Linked DNA regions of Saccharobesus litoralis. The protein of the gene in region 1 interacts with the protein of each later gene in a pairwise test. Links are inferred from orthologs where the notes say so. Each region holds a gene or a part of one and is shown in the gene's direction. Other genes may lie near its edges.

What was found.
Region 2: the proteins of gyrB (region 1) and gyrA interact in binary tests that used the Escherichia coli proteins (3 or more experiments, as listed by UniProt). The link is inferred for Saccharobesus litoralis from one-to-one orthologs.

What each region holds. Positions count from the first base shown.
Region 1 is NZ_CP026604.1:2,319,316-2,327,220, reverse strand. The notes cover bases 1,433-4,504. They hold gyrB (DNA topoisomerase (ATP-hydrolyzing) subunit B), read left to right. Parts: upstream 1,433-1,794; coding sequence 1,795-4,215; downstream 4,216-4,504. Other genes in these bases: recF (DNA replication/repair protein RecF), read left to right, coding at 1,433-1,790. In the rest of the region: dnaN (DNA polymerase III subunit beta), read left to right, coding at 1-632; more of recF, read left to right, coding at 684-1,432; C2869_RS08010 (FIST signal transduction protein), read left to right, coding at 4,943-6,091; C2869_RS08005 (sensor domain-containing protein), read left to right, coding at 6,092-7,905. UniProt on the Escherichia coli protein: DNA gyrase negatively supercoils closed circular double-stranded DNA in an ATP-dependent manner to maintain chromosomes in an underwound state.
Region 2 is NZ_CP026604.1:1,598,937-1,606,930, forward strand. The notes cover bases 140-3,300. They hold gyrA (DNA topoisomerase (ATP-hydrolyzing) subunit A), read left to right. Parts: upstream 140-457; coding sequence 458-3,100; downstream 3,101-3,300. Other genes in these bases: serC (3-phosphoserine/phosphohydroxythreonine transaminase), read left to right, coding at 3,100-3,300. In the rest of the region: more of serC, read left to right, coding at 3,301-4,185; cmk ((d)CMP kinase), read left to right, coding at 4,215-4,913; rpsA (30S ribosomal protein S1), read left to right, coding at 5,017-6,690; ihfB (integration host factor subunit beta), read left to right, coding at 6,780-7,058; C2869_RS05635 (LapA family protein), read left to right, coding at 7,078-7,374; C2869_RS05640 (hypothetical protein), read left to right, coding at 7,374-7,994. UniProt on the Escherichia coli protein: A type II topoisomerase that negatively supercoils closed circular double-stranded (ds) DNA in an ATP-dependent manner to maintain chromosomes in an underwound state.

The sequences.
Region 1 (7,905 bases):
TGTCATTAGAAACACAAGAGAACATGATCCGTTGTGTTACCACTGATGGACACCGCTTAGCTTTAACCCAGCATGAACTCGCCAACGAGCGATTACAAGAAAGTCAGGTTATTGTTCCTCGTAAGGGTGTTACGGAAATACTCAGATTGATCGAAGATACAGAGGACAACATCTACGTATCGGTTGGCTCAAATCATATCCGCTTAAATACCGAGAATTTTACGTTTACTAGTAAGTTGGTTGATGGCCGTTTTCCTGACTATCGTCGTGTATTACCTAAAGGTGGTGATAAAACGGTTATTGGTGAAAAAGATTATTTAAAACAAGCTTTTTCTCGAGCTGCCATTTTATCAAATGAAAAATTTCGTGGGGTTCGGTTAAACCTAGCCAGTGGCGAACTAACCATTACAGCTAACAACCCAGAGCAAGAAGTTGCAGAAGAAGTGGTTGACGTTAATTACCAAGGTGACTCGTTAGAAATTGGTTTTAACGTAGCTTATGTGATTGATATCCTAAATGCGATTGAATCTAATGAAGTCAAAATTACCTTAGGCGATGCAAACAGCAGTGCGTTAATTGAAGATAACTTAGATGACTCATCGCTTTACGTTGTAATGCCGATGCGCCTATAAATTTAGATTGTAAAATAAAGCCCTGGCCAAGTCGCCGGGGCTTATTTGTTTATGTACATAGAAAAGCTGGTTTTAAGCAATATTAGAAATATTGAAAAATTGGAGTTCGATCTAAAACCGGGCTGTAATCTTATTGTTGGCAATAATGGTAGTGGTAAAACTAGTATTCTCGAGGCCATTAATTTACTTGGCTTTGGTCGATCTTTTCGAACCCATAAAACTCAAGATTTAGTTAAAAAAGGCACAGATAATTTAACCGTATCAGTACGCGGTCATTGCGATGAGTTGGTTAATCGGTTTGGTATTAGAAAAACGCTAAATGGTAAAAGTGAAATACGTATAGACGGTAAACCTGTACGTAAGCAAAGTGAGTTATCTAGTTTTTTTCCAATAGTAAATTGTTCACCTCTTAGTACAAGCTTACTTGAAGATGGCCCATTAGTTAGACGGCGATTTTTAGATTGGTTAGTGTTTCACGTGGAACATGAAACTATTTCTCAAGTATATCGAGAGTATGATCGCAGTATTGAGCAAAGAAATAAGTCATTGAAATTTGGTGACAGACGACTTGCTCAAACATGGCAACCAAAATTAGTTGAGCTTAACAATCAAATATCTAAGCTCAGAGCCAATGTCGTAGAACAATTTTCACCAATTTTATTGGATACTTTTTCATTGTTAGGGCAACAAAACTTGCTCGCACAACGTCAACTAAAAGTTGAATATAAAAGAGGTTGGAAAGAAGCTGAGGACATTGGTGATATATTAAATTCAAGTATTGAATTAGATCTTAAACGTGGCTCTACTCAGTATGGAGTACATAAAGATGAGCTGGTATTTAAAATTGATGATACGCCAGCTAAAAACATCTTGTCACGTGGTGAACAAAAAATATTGTTGATTTGCATGCTATTAGCAGCGAGTCAATTTATAGAAAAAAACTCGAGCAAAAAATGTATATGGTTAATTGATGATGTCGTAGCTGAACTTGATGAAACCACCTTAACTAAACTAATTAAGTATTTAGTTAATTTGGAACGCCAAGTCATTATTACTAGTATCAAAAAAGATTTAACCCTAATACAACAATTAATAGATAGAGAATACCAAGTGTTCCACGTGGAACATGGAACTCAAGTGTTAATAGATGAAAGGTAAGTAAATGTCAGAACAAACTTATGACTCGTCATCGATTAAAGTACTAAAAGGTCTTGATGCAGTACGTAAAAGACCGGGTATGTACATTGGTGATACGGATGATGGCACGGGTCTACACCATATGGTTTTTGAGGTTGTAGATAATAGTATTGATGAAGCCTTAGCAGGACACTGTCGTGACATTGTTGTAACCATCCATTCTGATGGCTCTGTTAGCGTATCTGACGATGGTCGTGGTATACCAACAGCAATTCACCCTGAAGAGGGTGTGTCTGCCGCGGAAGTTATTATGACTGTCTTACATGCGGGCGGTAAGTTTGATGATAACTCCTACAAAGTTTCAGGTGGATTGCATGGCGTTGGTGTCTCGGTAGTTAATGCTCTTTCAATTAAACTGGCGCTTACCATACGTCGTGAAGGTAAAATTCACGAACAAACATACACTCATGGTGAACCTGATGCGCCTCTTGCTGTGATTGGTGATACTGAAAAAACCGGTACGACAATACAGTTTTGGCCTTCAAAAGAAACATTTAGTGATACAAAATTCCACTACGACATTTTAGCTAAACGACTTAGAGAGTTGAGCTTTTTAAACTCTGGTGTTTCTATTATTCTACAAGATGAAAGAGATGATCGTCGTGACCACTTTAAATATGAGGGTGGTATCAAAGCGTTTGTTGAATATCTAAATCAAAATAAAACCCCTGTACATCCAAATGCGTTTAGCTTTATTAGCCAACGTGAAGAAGATGGTATTGGCGTTGAAGTATCTATGCAGTGGAATGATGGTTTCCAAGAAAATATTTTCTGTTTCACAAACAATATTCCGCAGCGAGATGGCGGTACGCATTTAGCCGGTTTTAGAGCGGCATTAACGCGTACACTAAATAGCTTTATTGAAAAAGAAGGCTTAAATAAAAAACAAAAAGTCTCAACAACAGGTGATGATGCGCGTGAAGGTTTAACTGCAGTTATTTCAGTTAAAGTGCCTGATCCGAAATTCTCATCGCAAACCAAAGATAAATTAGTATCTAGTGAAGTTAAGTCTGCTGTTGAACAAGCCATGGCAGAAAAGCTAAATGAGTTTTTATTAGAAAACCCAGGTGATGTTAAATCGGTTGTGAGTAAAATCATGGATGCCGCAAGAGCGCGTGAAGCGGCTCGTAAGGCTCGTGAAATGACACGCCGCAAAGGTGCATTAGATATTGCAGGTTTGCCAGGTAAACTAGCGGATTGCCAAGAAAAAGATCCAGCTCACTCTGAACTCTATATAGTGGAGGGTGATTCTGCGGGTGGTTCAGCTAAGCAAGGTCGTAACCGTAAAAACCAGGCTATCTTGCCGCTGAAAGGTAAGATCCTCAATGTTGAAAAAGCTCGATTTGATAAGATGCTGTCTTCTGCTGAAGTTGGTACGCTAATTACAGCATTAGGCTGTGGTATTGGTAAAGATGAATACGATATTGAAAAACTTCGCTATCATTCAATCATTATCATGACCGATGCTGATGTCGATGGTTCCCATATTCGTACATTACTTCTTACTTTCTTCTATCGTCAACTCCCTGAAATTGTTGAACGAGGTCATATTTTTATTGCTCAACCACCTTTATACAAGGTTAAAAAAGGTAAGCAAGAAAGATACATTAAAGATGAAGATGCATTAGAAAGCTACTTAACTAACTTGGCGTTAGAAAATGCATCATTCCATGTAAACGAAAGTGCGCCTGCAATCACAGGCGAAGCGCTAGAAACAATTGTTACCGATTATCAAACGGCCAACAAAATTAAAACTAGACTTGCTCGTAATTGGAACTCGTCACTGATTAATGTCATTCAGTTTGCTGACATGTTAACTGATGATAAATTGAAAGATAAAGACGCGATTCAAGCTTGGGTTGACTCAGTACTTGCCGATTTAAATAAAGAAGAAGGCAGTGAATCAATATATGCTGCTGAAGTTAAATTCGATATAGAGCGCCAACAATACCTACCGCAATTTAATATTCGTACCCATGGTGTTGACTATGTTTATATCATTGACCACAACTTTATTAATACTGCTGATTACAAAACAGTAACTAAAGCTGGTGCTACGATTAGCTCATTGATGGAAGATGGTGCTTATATTAAACGTGGTGAAAAGATTAAAGTCGTTGATAACTTTGCAGAAGGTTATGATTGGCTTATTGCCGAGTCGAGTAAAGGTATCTACATACAGCGCTACAAAGGTCTAGGTGAGATGAATCCAGACCAGCTGTGGGAAACTACCATGGACCCAGAAACGCGTCGTATGTTACAAGTGACAATTGAAGACGCTATTGCGGCGGATCAATTATTCGCGACATTAATGGGTGATCAAGTTGAACCAAGACGTGAGTTTATTGAAACCAATGCGTTAGAGGTAACGAACCTAGATGTTTAATTAATTTGGGTTTGAATGCATAATCTAAAAAAACCGAGCTAGCCTCGGTTTTTTGTTTTTAAAGTTAGTAAACTGAAAGCAAGCCCTAGCAATTCAATTTAGTACTACTTTCAAAATAAATTGATCAGTTGAAAGCACCGAGGTTGAAATACAAACTAAATTAATGTCGGCCGCTATGCGTTGCTCGTGACGCTTAACTGCATTCCCAACTTACATGTAGGTCGCAGTGCGCTGTTCCTGACGCTTAACTGCATTCCCTACTTCCATGTAGGTCGAAATTTATTTCGACAATAATAGGTGAGATGCTAAAGACTTAGCTTTTAGACGTAATATTGCCAAACATCGTTTCTTTATCTTGGTACAGTATTTCACTCCTGACAAATCCTAAGTACCTGCTTTTCAGTAGGTTTCAAAAGTAAGCGCCTTAAGCAAATCTCTACAAATAAGATTTCAACTAATCAAAATTAGTTGGAAAGGGTATTAGAACTACATTAGTAAATGAAAAATGCTATCGCCAATCCTTGTTTGAAAAGGCAGTATTATTACAAGTTGTTTTAACTATAGTGTGTAGATAGTTAATCAACATTAACTGTATTTCACTAATTTCCCTCTCCATCTAAAAGCAGAATATTAACTATCTCTCCTTATACACTTTTCCAGTTTATCTGCTACTTTTAAATAGTGCCTGCAATACTCTTCTTACAGCTTATTTAACAAGTATTTGCTTATGAAAACCACTCAGTACTGCTTTGAAAATGATGAATGGGATAAGCCCATAATATGCGATCTCGATGCTAGATTAGTGTTCGCTATTGGTAGTGTTGCTTTGTATTGTGGTGTTAAAAGGCAACTAAAAGAGGCATTTCCTAACGCAGAAATTATTGGTTGTACAACTGCGGGGGTAATCCAAAATACGGAAATCTTAGACGACGTACTTGCTATTACTGTCGTCAATCTTGACAGCTCGAGAGTACGCATCGCTACTGAATCTATTACAGAGCAAGACATAGCATCTGCAGCAGATAAACTCGCTTGTGCATTGCCAGATGACGATTTGAAGTACGTGATGGTGTTAAGTGATGGTCATGTTGTTAATGGCTCTGAGCTAGCAAGGTGTTTGAATATTGCATTACCGACTGAGGTTATATGTACGGGGGGCTTAGCCGCCGATGGCACTGACTTTAAACAAACTTATGTTTGGCACAATGACATATGTTATGAAGGAGTTGTCTTGGTTTGTGGTTTTTATGGTGCCAATTTACATGTTGGATTTGGTAGTGAAGGAGGGTGGGATCCGTTTGGGCCTGAAAGGATCGTTACTGAGTCTGACAAAAATGTACTCTATACGCTTGATGATAAACCGGCTTTGGCATTATATGAAAAATACTTAGGTGAGCATGCTAATGAATTACCCGCTGCCGCTTTACGTTTTCCTTTATTAGTCAGATACCCAAGGTCAGACACCAATGACGCAAAACAAAAGTGTAAACCTGTTATTCGAACAATTCTGGATGTTGATAAGCAAAAGCGTTCGATGACTTTCGCTGGTGATATTCCCAGAGGTAGCACCGCGACATTAATGAAAGCAAACTTTGAACGACTAATTGATGCTTCGGAAATTGCTGCTGAATCTGCCTCTAAAGCGATAAGCCATGATATGTGTAATGGATTAGTATTTATGGTGAGCTGTGTTGGCAGGCGACTGGTTTTAAATCAGCGTACTGAGGAGGAACTGGAAGTCGCTTATGATATTTTAGGTCCAAGTTTTAATTACTTAGGCTTTTATTCGTATGGTGAATTAGCACCGAATAATCATTCGTCTCACACTCGCCTGCACAATCAAACCATGACTATAACGCTAATTTATGAGTCTTAAATGCATCGCTTACTGTCCAGAATTCTAAGAAAAAAAGGTAATGGTATTAAAGTAACGCCGGAAACGGCGCAAGTACTTGATGAAATATCAAAGGCTTTTGAGCAATGTGATACTGATAGGGCGATGCTTGAGCATAGTTTGCAGTTAGTATCAGATGAACTTAATGAAATAAATTCTCAGCTTAAGCATCAACTAAAGCAGACTCACTTATATCAAGAACAGACTATCGCTACTTTAGCGCGTCAGCAAGCGTTAGTTGATGCTAGCCCCGAAGCTGTGTTTAGTTTTAATCGAGAAGGGCAGATAACGGATATCAATATTGCGGGTTGCCAATTTTTTGATAAAACACGAGAAGACCTATTTAAGCTAGATGGTGAACAGGTTCTTTTATTAGCTTTAAGCAAACTAGAAGAGCCTGATGTATTTATCAATGATATTAATGCCATGTTTATGGACAAATTTTCAAAACTGCATGGCTTTTTTAAGACGAAAAATAAGCGTATTTTTGAATTTTACTGCATCCCTGAAATAGCCAATGAGACTAAAAAGTACCTTGGCCGAGTTTGGTGTTGTCGCGATGTAACGGAAATACGGGAACAGCAAAATTTACTTAAGCATAAAGCCTACCATGATAACTTAACTAATTTACCAAATCGGGCGCTGCTAATTGAAAGTATTAAACAGGCAGTTAACCGAGCTAGGCGATCGGGTAAGCACATCGCTGTAATGTTTATTGACCTTGATGATTTTAAAAAAATTAACGATACATTGAGTCATGCAGAAGGCGATAAGTTTTTAATTACGGTTGCTAATCGCTTTAAACAAACCTTAAGAGAAGAAGATTTAATTGGCCGCTTGGGTGGTGATGAGTTCTTAGTGCTGCTGGAACAAACCGACGACCTAAATAATTTTGATAAAGTAGCAAAACGCTTATTGAGTACAACAGAAAACTCGTTTTTTATAAAAGGGCATGAGTATCGGGTTACGTCTAGTATAGGTATTGCTGTATATCCTAAGGATGGTAAAGACGCTGATGAGCTTATTTCTAAAGCAGATATAGCTATGTATCAAGCTAAACATAATGGGAAAAACAGTCTAAGTTATTTTGATGAAAAATTGGAAAAGGACATTCAATTTAAACTTTACCAAGAGAACAAACTGAGAAAGGCGATTGAACAAAAAAGTTTTGTTATGCATTACCAACCTCAGTTTTGTATGGAGACAAAAAATATTGTTGGCCTTGAAGCTTTAGTTCGCTGGCGTACAGAGCAGGGCACATTACTATACCCAGATTCGTTTATCTCACTGGCTGAGGAGCTAGGAGTAATAAGTCAAATTACCTTGATAGTGTTAGAAAAAGTCATCACAGATATAAAGCAATGGCAGCAATCTGAAACCGTGCTTAGCAATATTCCTGTCGCGATTAACATGTCCGCTTTAGATTTTGATGACAAAACGTTTATTGATGGTGTGTTTGACTATATTAAAAAAGCAAACATTACTCCAGAGTTGCTGAAAATCGAGCTAACAGAAACCGCTATATTTAAAGATGTTGATTACGTTAAACAAGTTTTGTCGCGCCTACAAGCGCATTCAATCGGCATTGCTATTGATGATTTTGGCACTGGCTATTCTTCTTTTGCTTACCTGAAAGATCTCGCTATTAATACACTTAAAATTGATAAGAGTTTTATCGAAGATTTTATTGAAAATAAAACCAGTGAAGCCATAGTGCAAAGTATCATTGCCTTAGCGCATAACCTGAATTTAAATGTAGTAGCGGAAGGCGTAGAAACGGAAAAAGAAGAGTTACT
Region 2 (7,994 bases), 720 kb from region 1 along the record:
CGGAGAATGTTTGTTGCCGCAATCTTATCGTCGATAGTTATAGTCAAAGCGATCAGGTTTTAGGGGCAGCTTCCGCATCCTGCTCACGCTAAGTACTTACATCCATGTAAGCAAAGCCGTCAAGCTTTGAATCCCCATGAGCATATGCTCTATTATGTGATTGGGGTTGCCTAAAGGGATTTAGGTAGTAGGACGACGCAGGAGCCAAAGTCGAGAGTAAGCGCAGACAATGAACCATAAGACCTGAGCGAGAAGACTATATCTATGCGATAACGGCACTGTTCTTGTGAATAGATGTGTGGATGGATGATTTATCGCGTCGATTTACAAATATTTTACATGGTAAGCTGGCACAAGTGTGGTAGAATCTGCGCGCTAATTTTTACGCTTTGGTAAGTGACCAAGCGTTATACAAGAAAAATCAAGTAAAACAACTATTTAGGGATTTGTCTGGTTTATGAGTGATTTGGCCAAAGAAATACTTCCTGTCAATATTGAAGACGAACTGAAAACGTCTTATCTCGATTATGCTATGAGTGTAATTGTTGGACGTGCATTACCGGATGTTCGTGACGGCCTTAAGCCTGTTCATCGTCGCGTATTGTTTGCTATGAATGAGCTGAAAAATGACTGGAACAAACCTTATAAAAAGTCGGCACGTGTTGTCGGTGATGTCATAGGTAAATACCATCCACACGGTGATAGTGCAGTGTATGACACTATTGTGCGTATGGCTCAGCCATTTTCTTTGCGTTATATGCTGGTTGATGGCCAAGGTAACTTTGGTTCAGTAGATGGTGATTCTGCTGCTGCAATGCGTTATACCGAAGTGCGTATGGCTAAAATCGCGCATTCATTGTTAGCGGACTTGGAAAAACAAACTGTTGATTTTGTGCCTAACTATGACGACAGCGAAAAAATTCCTGAAGTTTTACCGACGCGAGTACCTAATCTATTAGTTAATGGTTCATCGGGTATTGCAGTTGGTATGGCGACCAACATTCCACCTCATAATTTAAATGAAGTGGTTAATGGCTGTTTAGCCATGATAGAAAATCCAGATATTACGATTGAGCAATTAATTGACTACATTCCTGGTCCTGATTTTCCAACGGCTGCGATTATCAGCGGACGTAAAGGAATAGAGGAAGCGTATCGTACGGGGCGCGGTAAAATTTATTTACGTGCTCGAGCTGAAGTGGAGTTAGCTGATAATGGTAAAGAAACCATCATCGTTACTGAGATCCCATATCAAGTTAACAAAGCGCGTTTAATTGAAAAAATTGCTGAATTAGTTAAAGAAAAACGTATCGAAGGCGTAGGTGCATTACGCGATGAGTCTGATAAAGATGGTATGCGTATTGTTATCGAAGTTAAGCGCGGTGAATCTGGTGAAGTTCTGCTAAATAAGCTTTACTCATTAACCCAAATGCAAGTGGTGTTTGGTATGAATATGGTGGCATTGGACAATGGTCAGCCAAAATTATTCAACCTGCGCGACATGATACATGCATTTATCAATCATAGACGTGAAGTTGTTACTCGCCGTACTATATTTGAATTACGCAAAGCTCGCGAACGCGCTCATATTCTTGAAGGTTTAGCCATAGCGCTAGCCAATATCGATCCTATTATCGAATTAATTAAAGCATCTCCTAGCCCTTCTGAAGCCAAACAAGGCTTAATTTCAAAAGCTTGGGATTTAGGTGATGTATCAGGCATGCTTGAGCGTGCTGGTACTGATGCGGCTCGCCCTGAGTGGTTAGAACCTGAATACGGTATTCGTGATGGTAAGTACTACCTTACCGAGCAACAAGCGCAAGCTATTCTTGAATTGCGTTTGCATAAGCTGACAGGCTTAGAACACGAAAAAATTCTTGACGAATATAAAGCGTTATTAGACGAAATAGCTGAGTTATTACATATTTTGGCCAGCGCTGTGCGGTTGATGGAAGTTATTCGTGATGAGTTAATTGCCATTAAAGAAGAGTTTGGTGACGAGCGTCGTACTGAAATTTCAGCCTCTTCTCACGATATTAGTTTAGAAGACTTGATTGCCGAAGAAGATGTTGTGGTTACCCTTTCACATGAGGGTTATGCTAAATATCAGCCATTAACTGAATATGAAGCGCAGCGTCGTGGTGGTAAAGGTAAAGCGGCAACCAAGATGAAAGAAGAAGATTTCATTGAAAAACTACTGGTTGCCAACACCCACGATACGATCCTTTGTTTCTCGACTCGTGGTCAGTTGTACTGGTTGAAAGTATACCAATTACCATTAGCTTCTCGTCAGGCTCGTGGTAAGCCAATAATCAATTTATTGCCTTTACAAGACGATGAGCGTATTTCAGCGATCTTACCGGTTCGTGAATACGATGCTGACAAATATATTGTGATGGCAACGGCTAACGGTACTATCAAGAAGACCGCGTTAACTGAATATTCGCGTCCGCGTGCCAACGGCATTATCGCTCTTAACCTAAATGATGGTGATAAGCTAATTGGGGTTGATATTACGCATGGTGATAGCGACATTATGTTGTTCTCCGATGCGGGTAAGGTTGTTCGCTTTAACGAAAGCCAAGTTCGCTCAATGGGACGTACCGCGACCGGTGTTCGAGGTATGAAACTGGATGAAGGTCAGCAAATAGTTTCCTTGATTATTCCTCATTCAGATGGCGAAATCTTAACGGTAACAGAAAATGGTTTTGGTAAGCGTACGCCGCTAGAAGATTATCCAGCGAAAAGTCGTGCAACCATGGGTGTTGTATCCATTAAGGTTAGTGAACGTAATGGTTCGGTTGTCGGCGCTGTTCAAGTGTCAGATAACAACGAAATTATGTTGATCAGTGATAAGGGTACTTTGGTACGTACGCGCGTTAATGAAGTATCCATTGTTGGCCGTAATACTCAAGGTGTAAGACTGATCCGTACTGCAGAAGATGAGCGAGTTGTCGGTTTAGAGAAAATCGAAGAGCTTGAAACAGATGAAGATTTAGTTGCAGAAGATGCTGAAGTGACAAATGAAGCGGAAGCAACAACAGATAACCCATCCACAGATGCGGCGTCCTCTGAACAACAAGATCCGGCAGAAGATTAATGGATAACAGTATTTTTAATTTTTGTGCTGGTCCTGCTATGTTACCTCGAGAGGTTATGCAGCAGGCACAGCAAGAATTTTTAGATTGGCAGGGCCTAGGTTGTTCTGTCATGGAAGTCAGTCATCGCAGCCCTGAGTATATTGCTATGGCTAAAGAAGCTGAGCAAGACTTACGTGAATTGTTGTCTATCTCTGACGATTATGCCGTGTTATTTATGCATGCTGGAGGTCGCGGACAATTCTTCTCGATCCCGATGAACTTAATGCCACAAGGCGGTGTAGCTGATCACGTTGTCACAGGCTCTTGGTCTCGTGGCGCTGTTAAAGAATGTCAGAAATATGGTCAAGCTAAGGTTGTTACCGATATTACATATCAAGGTAATAATCGTGGTATTGCCCCGCAGTCTGAGTGGCAGTTATCTGATAATGCAGCTTATTTACACTATTGTCCAAATGAAACGGTCGAAGGTGTCGAGTTTGATTACGTGCCACAGGTAGACGCCCCGCTGGTTGCGGATATGTCATCCTGTATTCTATCACGCCAGATCAATGTTAATGATTTTGGCTTGATCTATGCCGGAGCTCAGAAAAATATTGGGCCAAGTGGCTTGGCGATTGTCATTGTTCGCAAAGATTTATTAGGTAAAGCACGCAGTGACACGCCATCGATCTTTGATTATCAGCAACAATTTAAACTAGATTCAATGTTGAATACCCCTCCTACCTATGCTTGGTATTTGGCGGGGTTAGTTTTCAAATGGCTTAAAGCGCAAGGTGGCGTGGCAGCGGTTGAAGAAAAAAATATAGCGAAAGCAAAGCTTTTGTATGACTTTATTGATGAATGTGATTTCTACGAAAATAGAGTGGTTAAGCACTATCGTTCACGTATGAATGTACCCTTCTATTTAGCGGATGAAGCACTTAACGATAAGTTTTTACAAGAATCAAAACAAGCTGGTTTATTGGCACTAAAAGGCCACCGTATGGTGGGCGGAATGCGAGCAAGCATATATAACGCAATGCCAATAGAAGGGGTGAAAGCCTTAACCCAGTTTATGGCAGACTTTGCTAAGAAAAACGGTTAACCCGTAAGTTACAATATTGAGGTGTAATGATGGCCGATATTTTCCCGGTGATCACAATTGATGGACCAAGCGGTGCGGGTAAAGGCACTGTTAGTAAACGCGTAGCCCAAGAGTTAGGTTGGCATTTTTTAGACAGTGGTGCGATATATCGAGTTTTGGCACTCGCCGTTGTTCATCATGATATGGATACAACGGATGAAGAATCGTTGATCCCGTTGGCAGCTCATTTAGACGTTTGCTTTGAAAATGATGAAAACGGAGAAACACGTGTTGTGCTCGAAGGTGAAGATGTTTCGGGTGCAATCAGAACTGAAGAAGTGGGTGCTGTCGCTTCTAAAGTTGCATCATTACCAAGAGTGAGAGAAGCCTTATTACGTCGTCAACGTGCATTTCGTGAAGCTCCCGGTTTAGTTGCTGATGGCCGCGATATGGGGACTGTGGTTTTTCCAAGTGCCGAAGTTAAAGTTTTTTTAACCGCGAGTGCGGAAGAACGTGCGCGCCGTCGCTATTTACAGTTGAAAAACAGCCATCCTGACGTTACACTTGAGCGCCTTTTGAGCGACATCCGTGCAAGAGATGACCGAGACTCTAATCGAGCAGTAGCACCATTAGTGCCTGCAAGTGATGCAATGGAGCTTGATTCAACATCTATGGATATCGACGAAGTGGTTGAAGCGGTTCTTAGCTATGCTATGACTAAGCTAAACCAAGAAGATTTATCTGTTTAAAATATTTTTAAACTAGTTAAAACCAGTAGTTCAGGATGAATTACTTTTTATAATAACCCTGGTGCGTTTGGATGCAAGCCAGATATTTAATTAAGTTATTGAAATGACTGAAAATTTTGCACAGCTTTTTGAAGAAAGCTTACAAACCATCGAAACCCGTCCTGGTGCCATTGTTAAAGGTACTATCGTAGCAATCCTTAAAGACGTTGTATTAGTTGACGCAGGTCTTAAGTCTGAAAGTGCTATCCCAGTTGAGCAATTCCAAAATCACACTGGTGAAATTGAAGTAAACGTTGGTGATGAAATCGACGTAGCTTTAGATGCAGTTGAAGATGGTTTCGGTGAAACTCTACTATCACGTGAAAAAGCTAAGCGTCATGAAGCATGGTTACGTTTAGAAAAAGCATGTGAAGAATCAGAAATCGTTAAAGGTTTCGTTTCTGGTAAAGTTAAAGGTGGCTTCACTGTTGAAGTTGAAGGTATCCGTGCATTCTTACCAGGTTCTCTTGTTGACGTACGCCCTGTACGTGACACTAGCCACATCGAAGGTCAGGAATTAGATTTCCGTGTAATCAAGTTAGATCAGAAGCGTAACAACGTTGTTGTTTCACGTCGTGCTGTTATCGAGCAAGAGTCTAGCGCAGACCGCGAAGAATTATTGGCGAAATTAGAAGAAGGTATCGAAGTTAAAGGTATCGTTAAGAACCTTACTGACTACGGTGCGTTCGTTGACTTAGGCGGCTTAGACGGTCTACTTCACATCACTGACATGGCTTGGAAACGCGTTAAGCATCCAAGTGAGATTGTTAATGTTGGTGACGAAATCGACGTTAAAGTACTTAAGTTTGACAAAGAAAAATCACGTGTATCATTAGGTCTTAAGCAATTAGGTAGCGATCCTTGGGCAGAAATTGCAGCTCGCTTCCCTGAAGGCGCTAAGCTAACTGGTCGCGTTACTAACCTAACTGACTACGGTTGTTTCGTTGAGATCCAAGAAGGCGTTGAAGGTCTTGTTCACGTTTCTGAAATGGATTGGACTAACAAAAACATCCACCCATCTAAAGTGGTTAACTTGGGTGACCAAGTTGAAGTTATGGTTCTTGAAATTGACGAAGAACGTCGTCGTATTTCTCTTGGTCTTAAACAATGTAAACCTAATCCTTGGGAAGAGTTCGCTAAGAACTTTGCTAAAGGCGACAAAGTTTCTGGTAAGATCAAGTCAATCACTGACTTCGGTATCTTCATTGGTCTTGAAGGTAACATTGACGGTCTTGTTCACTTATCTGACATTTCTTGGAATGCTAATGGCGAAGAAGCTGTTCGTTCATACAAGAAAGGTGAAGAGCTTACCGCTGTTGTTCTACAAGTGGACGCAGAGCGCGAGCGTATTTCACTAGGTATTAAGCAAATTGATGAAGATCCATTTACTAAGTACCTGACGGATAACAAAAAAGGTGCTATCGTTAACGGTACAGTTACTGAAGTAGACGCGAAAGGTGTAACCATTGAGTTAGCTGATAGCGTTGAAGGTTACTTACGTGCTAGCGACATCTCACGTGAGCGTGTTGAAGATGCATCTACTGAATTTAGCGTAGGCGATTCAGTTGAAGCTAAATACACTGGCGTTGACCGTAAGAACCGCGTAATTAGCTTGTCAATTAAAGCTAAAGACGAAGCAGAAGAGAAGGCTGCATTAGAATCTGTTAATCAACAAGATTCTGGTAACTTCACTAATGCTATGGCAGAAGCATTCAAAAACGCTCAAAAAGGCGAATAAGATTGCTTTTTAGGCGGGGATTATTCTCCGCCTATCCTCTCCGTCCTTCAGTAACAAAATCCTTTTTTGTTAGCGTACTGGAGGCTTAAATGACCAAGTCCGAACTGATTGAACAATTAGCAGAACAATTTCCTCACGTGCCATTTAAAGATTTAGAGACTAGCGTTAAAGAGTTGCTAGAATATATGGCGCAATCCTTGTCAAAAAACGATCGTATTGAAATCCGTGGCTTTGGTAGCTTTTCTTTACATTATCGCGCTCCGCGTGTCGGCCGTAATCCCAAAACCGGCGACAGTGTTGAATTAACTGGTAAATACGTACCTCACTTTAAGCCAGGTAAAGAGCTGCGAGATCGCGTTAACTTATAACTCAAACGGAAGTCATTTGGTGAAAACACTTAAAGCGCTTTTTGCCTTTATTCTTATTTTCTTGGTTGTGGCTATTAGCCTAGCGTTATCTAGCCACAACACGCAGTTAATTAAGCTTAACTTTATTATTGCTGAGAAAACATTAGTTTTCTCTCAGGTATTAGCCATATTTTTCTTCGTTGGCGTTGTTTTGTCGTCATTAGCTTGGTGGTGGTTATTAGCAAAATCTAAGCTGAAAAACTTTCAACAAAAGCGTAAAATAGACTCGTTGACTCAAGAAAACGAGCGTCTTCGGATCCAACTCAAAGATCAATAATGCCTGAATTACTTTTTTTATTGCTGCCTATCGCAGCACTTTATGGTTACGTTATTGGCCGTAACAGTTTTAAGCAGGCGCAATTGCGTCAACATGAAGAGATTAATCAAAACTTCTTGTCAGGCTTGAACTTGTTTCTCAATAATCAACGAGATAAAGCCATAGAGGTTTTAATTGAGAACCTTGAAGTTAATAACGAAACATTCACGACTCATATTGCGCTTGGCAAACTGTTTAGAGCTAAGGGTGAAAATGATCGTGCAATTAAAATTCATCAATTTCTAGCCAAGCAAGATGCCCTTTCTCCTAGTCAGCGGAAAACCTCGATTCTGCAACTCGCTAAAGATTTTATAGACAGTGCGTTATACGACAGAGCAGAAGCGCTATTAAAACCATTAGTTGATGATAATGATTTGGATTATGAAGCGAGAACATTGCTTTCTCGTATTTATCAAACTTATCGAGACTGGTTGCCGGCATATGAAATTATAAAAGGCTTGGAACCGCAAGAAGGGGACAATCTCGATAATGTTCGTGCCTATTTGCTTTGTGAGTTAGCAGAAAAGCAGCAGGGACAAGAGAAACAGCAAAGTTTATTACAGGCGCTAAGTTATGATTCA